Regions from separate parts of the Shinella sp. GW821-FHT11G07 genome, predicted to be linked through region 1. Evidence: riboswitches for the same ligand, from Rfam matches in the RefSeq annotation. Region 1 holds a riboswitch; each other region holds the start of a gene.
What was found. A riboswitch is a leader RNA that binds a small molecule or an ion and turns the genes downstream of it on or off. The one in region 1 is predicted to bind thiamine pyrophosphate.

Region 1 (3,023 bases):
AAATCCTGCCAGTCCGGATTCATCGCCTCGATCAGCTCGATCTTCCACTGCCGATACCATCGCTTCAATGATTTTTCCCGCTGAATGGCCGTTCCGATGCTGTCATGCTCCTCGTACCAGACGAGGCGAGAGCAGCCATATGTCAAGGTGAAGCCCGCTGTCAGGCCTTCCCGATGTTCGTGAATGCGTCGCTCCAGATCGGACGTCACGCCGATGTAGAGCGTGCCGCGCTTCTGGTTGGTGGTGATGTAGACGTATCCCGCCATGCGGGAAATGTGGGAGATTGTGGATCCTCGGGTCAAGCCCGAGGATGACGAAAGGAGAGAGGAGTGTGGCAGCAAGAAGCGGTGGTGCGTGCCGCACTGTTGTGTGCTCCCGCGTGTTGCACCGTTCGATGAGCCCGCGTCTCTCTCTCTCTCTCTCCCGCTGTCATCCTCGGGCTTGACCCGAGGATCCATGCCGCACGGCACACCCAAACAGCAAAAAACCCGGATGCAGGGACATCCGGGTTTTCGGGGAGGTCAGGGGGTGGTCGGTTTATTTGCAGACCTTGATCTTCTTGATGATGACGTTGCCGTAGTAGTCGTAGGACTTCACTTTCTTGATGAAGCAGTGCGGCTTGTGGCCGTAGCTGTAGTAGCCGGCCTGCGAGGGGGCGGCGAAGGAAACCGCGGCGACGAAGGCGATGGCGGCGGAAAGGATGATCTTGCGCATGGGGTTTCTCCTGATCTCGGGGATGAGCCTCTCTCATCCGGTGATTGGACTTTCCCACATCGCCTCGCACCGCGCTGTTCCGCATGGAACAGGGTGCGACCGTGCCGTTTTGCGTCACCCGGACGACGCTTGCCCGCAAAACTCTTGCGTACTGTCACAAGCGGGATTATGCCTTTTCCTGCTCTAACGGGGTGCTTGTGGGTTTCGATCCATGGGCTGAGAGGCGGTTTCGCCAACCCGAAGAACCTGATCCGGCTCGTACCGGCGGAGGGATTAGACGGCACATTCCAGCGCCCTATTCCCGTTTGTGAACAGACTAGGAGGCGCGGATGCGCAAGATTGTATTGTCCTCGATTGCGGCACTTGCCGTTTCCATCGCTTTTCCCGCCTTCGCGCAGGACAAGACGCTAACGATCTACACCTATGAAAGCTTCGTTTCCGAATGGGGCCCCGGCCCGAAGGTCAAGGAAGTCTTCGAAAAGACCTGCGGCTGCACGGTCGAATGGGTCGGCGTCGCCGATGGCGTCGAACTGTTGACGCGCCTGAAGCTGGAAGGCGAGGGCACGAAGGCCGACGTGGTGCTCGGCCTCGACACCAACCTTATTACCGAGGCGAAGGCGACCGGGCTTTTCGAGGCGCACGGCCTGACGCCCGAGGGGCTGACGGTGCCGGGCGGTTTTTCCGACGATACGTTCCTGCCCTATGACTACGGCCATTTCGCCGTCATCTACGACACCGAAACGGTGAAAAATCCACCGACGAGCCTGAAGGAGCTGGTCGAGGGCGATCCGTCGCAGAAGATCGTCATCGAGGACCCGCGCACCTCGACGCCGGGGCTCGGCCTGCTGCTCTGGGTGAAGTCGGTCTATGGCGACAAGGCGGGCGAGGCGTGGGGCACGTTCAAGAACCGCGTCTTGACGGTGACCCCCGGCTGGTCGGAAGCATACGGCCTGTTCACCAAGGGCGAGGCACCGATGGTGCTGTCCTACACAACCTCGCCGGCCTACCATGTGATCGCGGAAAAGTCGGAGCGCTACAAGGCGGCCGCCTTCTCCGAAGGGCATTATGTGCAGATCGAGGTGGCCGGCCTGACGCGCACCTCCGACGACAAGGACCTGGCAAAGCAGTTCCTGACCTTCATGACCGGACCTGACTTCCAGTCGATCATCCCGGAAACCAACTGGATGATGCCGGCCGCCAAGACGAAGGATCCGCTGCCGGCCGCCTTCGACGCGCTGGTCAAGCCGGAAAAGACCTTCCTGATGGCATCGGACGAGGTGGCGGCGAACCGCAAGGCCTGGATCGACGAATGGCTGGCCGCGATGAGCGCCAAGTAACGTGATCTTCGCACGCGCTGAACGAAAGACATTGCGCGTCGCCGGGGGCCTTGCCCTCGGCGGCGTGCTTGCTTTCGTCGGCGTGGCGACGGTGATGCTGCTGGCGCATGCCGGCGGCGGCGATGCGCCGCTGTTCGACGCCTATATCTGGCGCGTGGCGCAGTTTACCCTGATGCAGGCGACACTTTCGACCGGGCTTTCCCTCCTGCTTGCCATTCCCGTCGCCCGCGCGCTGGCGCGACAACGGGATTTTCAGGGGCGGGTGTGGATCATCCGCCTCTCCGTCGTGCCGCTCGGGCTGCCGGCGCTGGTGGCTGCGCTTGGCATTATCGAGGTCTGGGGGCGGCAGGGTGTGGTCAACGATCTGCTGCGGCTCGGCGGTTTGCAGAACCCGGTCAGCGTCTACGGGCTCGCCGGCATCCTGATTGCCCATGTCTTCTTCAACCTGCCGCTCGCCGCCCGCTTCCTGCTGGCGGCGCTTGACCGCATTCCGCCGGAATACTGGCTGTCGTCGGCCAATCTCGGCATGGGCGGCGGTGCTGTCTTCCGGCTGATCGAATGGCCGGTGATCCGGCGCGTCCTGCCGGGCATTGCCGGGCTCGTCTTCATGCTTTGCGCGACGAGTTTCACCATCGTGCTGACGCTCGGCGGCGGGCCGGCGGCGACGACGATCGAGGTGGCGATCTATCAGGCGCTGCGCTTCGATTTCGATCCGCAGCGCGCCGTGCTTCTGGCCTTCCTGCAGATCGCCGTGACGGCGGCGCTGCTCTGGCTCCTGTCGCTGTTCGCCCGTCCCCCGGAGGAAGGCGCTACGGCCGGCCGCGCCATCCGTCGTTTCGACGGGCGCCGGCGGCGCCTTGCCGATGGGGTCGTCATCCTCGTCTTCACGCTGTTCACCGCCGCGCCGCTCGCCGCGACCCTTGCGGCGGGGCTGGCTGCGGATTTCGGGCGGCTGGCGCTCGATCCGCTGCT
Region 2 (3,023 bases), on a different contig from region 1:
CTGGCGCTTGCCGACCACCGCACGGTGACCCGGCAGGCAACGCGCGAAGCCGCGCGCCTGCTGGAACGCGCGCTGTCGCGCCGCCGCATCTTCTCGGTCTTCCGCCGCGCCGCCACCATCGCGCTTTTTGTTGCCGCCGGCTGGACCGCGCATGCGACGCTCGGGCCGTTCGGCGCAACTGAGGTCATTGCCTCGACGCCACCGCCGGCCTTTGTCGAAGAGGCCGTCAGGGCGCACAAGACGACGCTGCTGCGCGACTCCATGGCTTCGCAGCCCGAAATCGAAATCTTCGATCCGGCCGAAATCCGCTCGGCGACGGCCATCGTGCTGCCAAACCTGCCGAAGGGCTGGACCGTGGTCGACACCCAGGTCTTCCCCTCCGCCTACGGCCCGAGCGTCGAGCTGGTGCTGGAGCCGCGCAAGGACGAACGCCTGTCGCTTTTTGCCGTGCGCCCCGGCTCGTTTGCCGTGCAGCACGTCCTGCTCTTCCACGCCGACAATGCCAGGGCCGCCTACTGGCAGATCGGCGAGGTCGCCTATGCGCTGGTATCGGAAAGTCTAAAGGCCGACGACCTGGCGGAAACCGCGCGGGATCTCTCGCGCACGCTTTACTGATCAACCGTTCCACCGAAGGAGACCCATGATGGAACCCGTACAACAGCGATTTGGCTACGGCGCGAAGGCGCAGTCGGCCGCCCTCTTCGACGAGGGTCTGCGCCAGCATATGCTGCGCGTCTACAACTACATGGGCGCAGGCCTGGTCATCACCGGCCTCGTCGCCTTCATCGTCGGCTCGACGCCGGCCCTCTACGTGCCGATCTTCTCGTCCCCGCTGAAGTGGGTCGTGATGCTGGCGCCGCTCGCCTTCGTCTTCTTCTTCTCGTTCAAGATCCAGACGATGTCGGCCAGCACGGCACAGATGATGTTCTGGGCCTTCTGCGCCGTGATGGGCCTGTCGCTCGCCTCGGTGTTCCTCGTCTTCACTGGCACAAGCATCGCGCGCACCTTCTTCATCGCGGCCTCGATGTTCGGCACGACAAGCCTTTACGGCTACGTGACGAAGCGTGACCTGTCGAAGTTCGGCTCGTTCCTGATCATGGGCCTGATCGGCGTCGTCATCGCCTCGATCGTCAACATCTTCCTCGGTTCGAGCGCGCTGCAGTTCGCGATTTCCGTGATCGGCATCGTCGTGTTCGTCGGCCTCACCGCCTGGGACACGCAGAACATCAAGGAACAGTATGCCGAAAACATCGACCAGGAATCGCAACAGAAGATGGCCGTGTTCGGTGCGCTTTCGCTCTACCTGAACTTCGTCAACATCTTCCAGCTGCTGCTGAATTTCACCGGCGAGCGCGAATAGTTTTCGCACTGATTTCAAAGGAAACGGCGGGGCAAAACCCCGCCGTTTCTGTTTGTGCGCACCGCAACAAAACGTGAGTAAAAACTTACATATTTTACCGTGTTGACAAATCGCCCCGTAGCGTCTTTGCTTAAGGCATTCACCAGGGGGGTCCCGACAAGGGGCTGAGATTCTGCTAGCTTTCGCAGCGCAGTGACCCGTTGAACCTGATCCAGTTCATACTGGCGTAGGGACGGTGCAAGCGCTGTTTTGACAGGTGGTCCGACGTCCGGATTCCGTGTCGGCGTCTTTCCATCATTCCGGCTCTAGGACTGGGTCTCCAAACGAAAACTTGGAGCCTCACGATGAATATTGCCGCCCAGAAGCTTACCCCCACCGTCACCACCGGCGCCCTGCCCGCCTCGCGCAAGATCCACATCGCCGGCGAGCAGCATCCGCATATCCGCGTGCCGATGCGCGAGATTTCCCTGCACCCGACCTCCGGCGAGCCGCCGGTCGTGGTCTACGACGCCTCCGGCCCCTACACCGACCCCAACCATGTCGTTGCCATCGAGGCCGGCCTGCCGCGCCTGCGCGAAACCTGGGTCGCAGCCCGTGGCGACACCGTGGGTTACGAGGGCCGCCATATCCGCCCGGAGGACAACGGCTTTGCCACCGGCGAACGACTGACGCCGGAATTCCCCGTCCGCAACCATCCGCGCCGGGCGACGGACGGCAAGGCGGTGACCCAGCTTGCCTATGCCCGCGCCGGTATCGTTACTCCGGAAATGGAATTCATCGCCATCCGCGAAAACCTCGGCCGCAAGGCGGTGAAGGACGCCCTTGTCCGTGACGGTGAGAGTTTTGGCGCCCACATTCCGGATTTCGTCACGCCGGAATTCGTCCGCCAGGAAGTCGCAAGCGGCCGTGCCGTCATCCCCGCCAACATCAACCATCCGGAAGCCGAGCCGATGATCATCGGCCGGAATTTTCTGGTGAAGATCAACGCCAATATCGGCAATTCCGCCGTCACCTCCTCCATGGCGGAGGAGGTCGAGAAGATGGTCTGGGCGATCCGCTGGGGTGCGGATACCGTCATGGATCTCTCCACCGGCCGCAACATCCACAACATCCGCGAATGGATCATCCGCAATTCACCCGTACCGATCGGCACCGTGCCGCTCTACCAGGCGCTGGAAAAGGTCAATGGCATTGCCGAGGACCTGACCTGGGAAGTCTACCGCGACACGCTGATCGAACAGGCCGAGCAGGGCGTCGACTATTTCACCATCCACGCCGGCGTGCGCCTTCCCTACATCCCGCTCACCGTCAACCGCGTTACCGGCATCGTCTCGCGCGGCGGCTCGATCATGGCCAAGTGGTGTCTGCATCACCATCGCGAGAGCTTCCTGTACGAGCATTTCGAGGAAATCTGTGACATCTGCCGCGCCTATGACGTCACCTTCTCGCTCGGCGACGGCCTGCGCCCCGGCTCGATTGCCGACGCAAACGACGCCGCGCAATTCGCCGAACTGGAGACACTCGGCGAACTGACAAAGATCGCCTGGGCGAAGGACTGCCAGGTCATGATCGAAGGCCCCGGCCATGTGCCGATGCACAAGATCAAGGAGAACATGGACAAGCAGCTGCAGGTCTGCGGCGAGGCCCCGTTCTACACGCTTGG
Region 3 (3,023 bases), on a different contig from region 1:
TCAAGATCCAGGCGAACATGGACCCGAACCACCGCGACCGCATCGCCTTTGCCCGCGTCTGCTCCGGCATGCTGGAGCGCGGCATGAAGGTGCGCCTTGCCCGCACCGGCAAGCAGATCGGCCTGTCGGCGCCGCAGTTCTTCTTCGCTTCGCAGCGCCAGCTGGCCGACACGGCCTATGCCGGCGACGTGGTGGGTATTCCGAACCACGGCACCTTGCGCATCGGCGATACGCTGACCGAAGGCGAGGCGCTGGTCTTCGAAGGCGTGCCGAACTTCGCGCCGGAAATTCTCCGTCGCGTGCGGCTGGAAGACGCGATGAAGGCGAAGAAGCTGAAGGAAGCGCTCCAGCAGATGGCGGAAGAGGGCGTTGTGCAGCTCTTCTCGCCGGAAGACGGCTCGCCCGCCATTGTCGGCGTCGTCGGTGCACTGCAGCTCGACGTCTTGAAGGAGCGGCTTCAGGGGGAATACGGCCTGCCAGTCTCCTTCGAAATGTCGCGCTTCTCCGTCTGCCGCTGGATTTCGTCCGACAGTCCGGCCGAACTCGACAAATTCGTCACCCAGCGCCGCGGCGATATCGCCCGCGACCTCGATGGCGATCCGGTGTTCCTGGCGCAGGATGCCTTCTCGCTGCGCTACGAGGCAGAGCGCTATCCGGCGATCAAGATGGTGGCCATCAAGGAATATCACGTCACCAAGGCGTGATTGGCCAATGTGTGATCGAATAGCGCATCTGTCACTTTCGGCGTGACAGGTGCGGCGGCATTTGCGAAAACCCGTCCCTGACAGGGGCGTCCGCCGGAAGGCGGGCTGAGAAGCACCCTTTGAACCTGAACCGGATCATGCCGGCGGAGGGAGTCGACTGGGTGCTGCCCGTCTGCTGCCTTCGTCGCGAGGAGGCGCGTTGACTGAGGCGATTGCAAACATTCTCTCGATTGCGGGATCCGACCCGTCAGGCGGCGCCGGCATCCAGGCCGACCTCAAGACCTTCGCCGCCCGCGGCACCTATGGCATGGCCGTTCTGACCGCGTTGACGGCACAGAACACGCAGGGCGTCTCCGGCGTGCATCTCGTGCCCCCTACCTTCGTTGCGGCGCAGATTGCGGATATTTTTGGCGACATTCGCGTGCATGCGGTGAAGATCGGCATGATCGCCTCGGCGGAAATCGCCGAGGCTGTCGCCAGGGCACTTTCGTCGCGTCGCGGGCTGCCGATCGTGGTGGATCCGGTGATGGTTGCGAAGGGCGGGGCATCCCTGCTGGAGAGCCAGGCCGTCGAGGCGCTGACGCGGCGCCTGCTGCCGCTTGCGACCGTGCTGACGCCCAACCTGCCGGAAGCGGCCGCGTTGCTCGGTGAACCGGAGGCGATCGACCGCGCGGGAATGGAAGATCAGGCTATGCGCTTGCTGGCGCTCGGCCCGAAGGCCGTGCTTTTGAAGGGTGGCCACCTGCCGGGTGGGCAAAGCCCCGATGTGCTTGCGACGACCGACGGGCAACGCTGGTTCGAGGGTGTGCGCGTACTGACGCGCAACACCCACGGCACCGGTTGCTCGCTGTCGAGCGCGATCGCGGCGGAACTTGGCAAGGGCAAGCCGCTTGCGGATGCCGTTGCCGCAGCGAAGAGCTTCATCGCCGGCGCGGTGCGCACCTCGGATGCCCTTGCTGTTGGCTCCGGCCACGGACCGCTTCATCACTTCCACGCGCTCTGGACCTGATCGTCAGCGGTCTGCCAGTGCGAGCCGCAGGCCCATGAGGCCAAGGGCGGCGGCAAAGCTGCGCTGCGTCCAGACCATGATCCTTGGCCGGCTAAGGACCTGGTGTCGAAACCCTGCGGCAAGCGCGCCGTAGAGGGCGAAGACCAGGAAAGTGAGCAGCATGAAGACGCCGCCGAGAAAGAGCATCTGCGCCGTGGCGTCCGATGCGTCTGCCGGCACGAATTGCGGCAGGAACGCCAGGAAGAACAGCGAAAGCTTCGGGTTGAAGATGTTGGTGAGAATGCCCTTTCGCACGATGCGGAGCGCGCGTTCGACGGGTGCCTTTTCGTCTCCGATATCCAGCGCATTGCTATCCTTCAGCAGGCTCCACGCGATGAACAGCAGATAGGCGACACCGATGTAGCGCAACACCTCGAAGGCCAGCGCACTGGCATGCAGAACCGCGGCAAGGCCGACGACGCTGGCGAGGATATGCGGAATGATGCCGAGCGTGCAGCCGAAGGCGGCGAGCAGCCCGGCGCGAAAACCGCCGCTGATGCCGAGTGCCAGCGTGTAGATCACGCCGGTGCCCGGCAGCAGGATGACGACGAGCGAGGTGATGAGGAATTCAGTGGTCATGGCAGGTCCCGTGCAGAGGAGGAGGTTGCAGGGGACACCGGAAGGGTATGCTTGGTCTTGAACGAAATTGCAGGTTCAGGCGCTGGCGGTGAGATAGGCGCCGGGCGTGTAGCCGTAGCGGCGCGTAAAATTGCGCGTCATATGGCTCTGGTCGGCAAAACCCGCGGCAATCGCCACCTCGGCAAGCGCGGTGCCGCGTGAAATCATCCGCCGGGCGAGTTCGGTGCGGCGCTGGAGCAGATAGGCATGCGGCGTGAGGCCGGTGATGCGGGCGAAGTCGCGCACCAGACGGAAGCGGCCGAGCCCGCTTTCTGCGGCAAGCTCTTCGAGGGTGATCACGGAGGCGGGGTCGCTATCGAGGCGGTCACGGGCACGGCTGACGCGCGATGCGGCAGCGCTGCTGCTGTTCGGTGCCCGTTCCCGCAACACGGCTGCGAGCAGCATTAACAGGCGTTCGTCACGGCCGATGGAGGTGGTGTGACGATCCAGCAGCGCGGTGAGGGCAGCGGTGGCGAGGCCCGCGATACGGCCATCCTCCAGCACGGGCGCATAAAACTCCTCGCGCGGCCGGCCTTCAAAAATGTCCTCTGCAGCGGCGGCAACGACAGCCGGCTGTATATAGAGCATGCGCCAGGCGCGCGGGGCGTCACCAAGCGGCGCGCCGTCATGCACCTCGCCGGGATTGACGGTGA

Region 2: it holds a riboswitch for thiamine pyrophosphate, as region 1 does, so the genes downstream of both, thiC (phosphomethylpyrimidine synthase ThiC) here and thiB (thiamine ABC transporter substrate binding subunit) in region 1, are expected to answer to the same signal.
Region 3: it holds a riboswitch for thiamine pyrophosphate, as region 1 does, so the genes downstream of both, thiD (bifunctional hydroxymethylpyrimidine kinase/phosphomethylpyrimidine kinase) here and thiB (thiamine ABC transporter substrate binding subunit) in region 1, are expected to answer to the same signal.

The regions. Positions count from the first base shown of each region.
Region 1 covers NZ_JBXARJ010000005.1:127,415-130,437, reverse strand. The annotation lists gene AC1RT2_RS11695 (GIY-YIG nuclease family protein) at 1-266, opposite strand, end outside; gene AC1RT2_RS11690 (hypothetical protein) at 538-714, opposite strand; TPP riboswitch at 892-1,004, shown strand; gene thiB (thiamine ABC transporter substrate binding subunit) at 1,044-2,051, shown strand; gene thiP (thiamine/thiamine pyrophosphate ABC transporter permease) at 2,056-3,023, shown strand, end outside.
Region 2 covers NZ_JBXARJ010000004.1:101,510-104,532, reverse strand. The annotation lists gene AC1RT2_RS09535 (anti-sigma factor family protein) at 1-615, shown strand, start outside; gene AC1RT2_RS09530 (Bax inhibitor-1/YccA family protein) at 644-1,360, shown strand; TPP riboswitch at 1,495-1,611, shown strand; gene thiC (phosphomethylpyrimidine synthase ThiC) at 1,705-3,023, shown strand, end outside.
Region 3 covers NZ_JBXARJ010000006.1:228,694-231,716, reverse strand. The annotation lists gene AC1RT2_RS14105 (peptide chain release factor 3) at 1-704, shown strand, start outside; TPP riboswitch at 777-873, shown strand; gene thiD (bifunctional hydroxymethylpyrimidine kinase/phosphomethylpyrimidine kinase) at 904-1,713, shown strand; gene AC1RT2_RS14095 (LysE family translocator) at 1,717-2,331, opposite strand; gene AC1RT2_RS14090 (AraC family transcriptional regulator) at 2,407-3,023, opposite strand, start outside.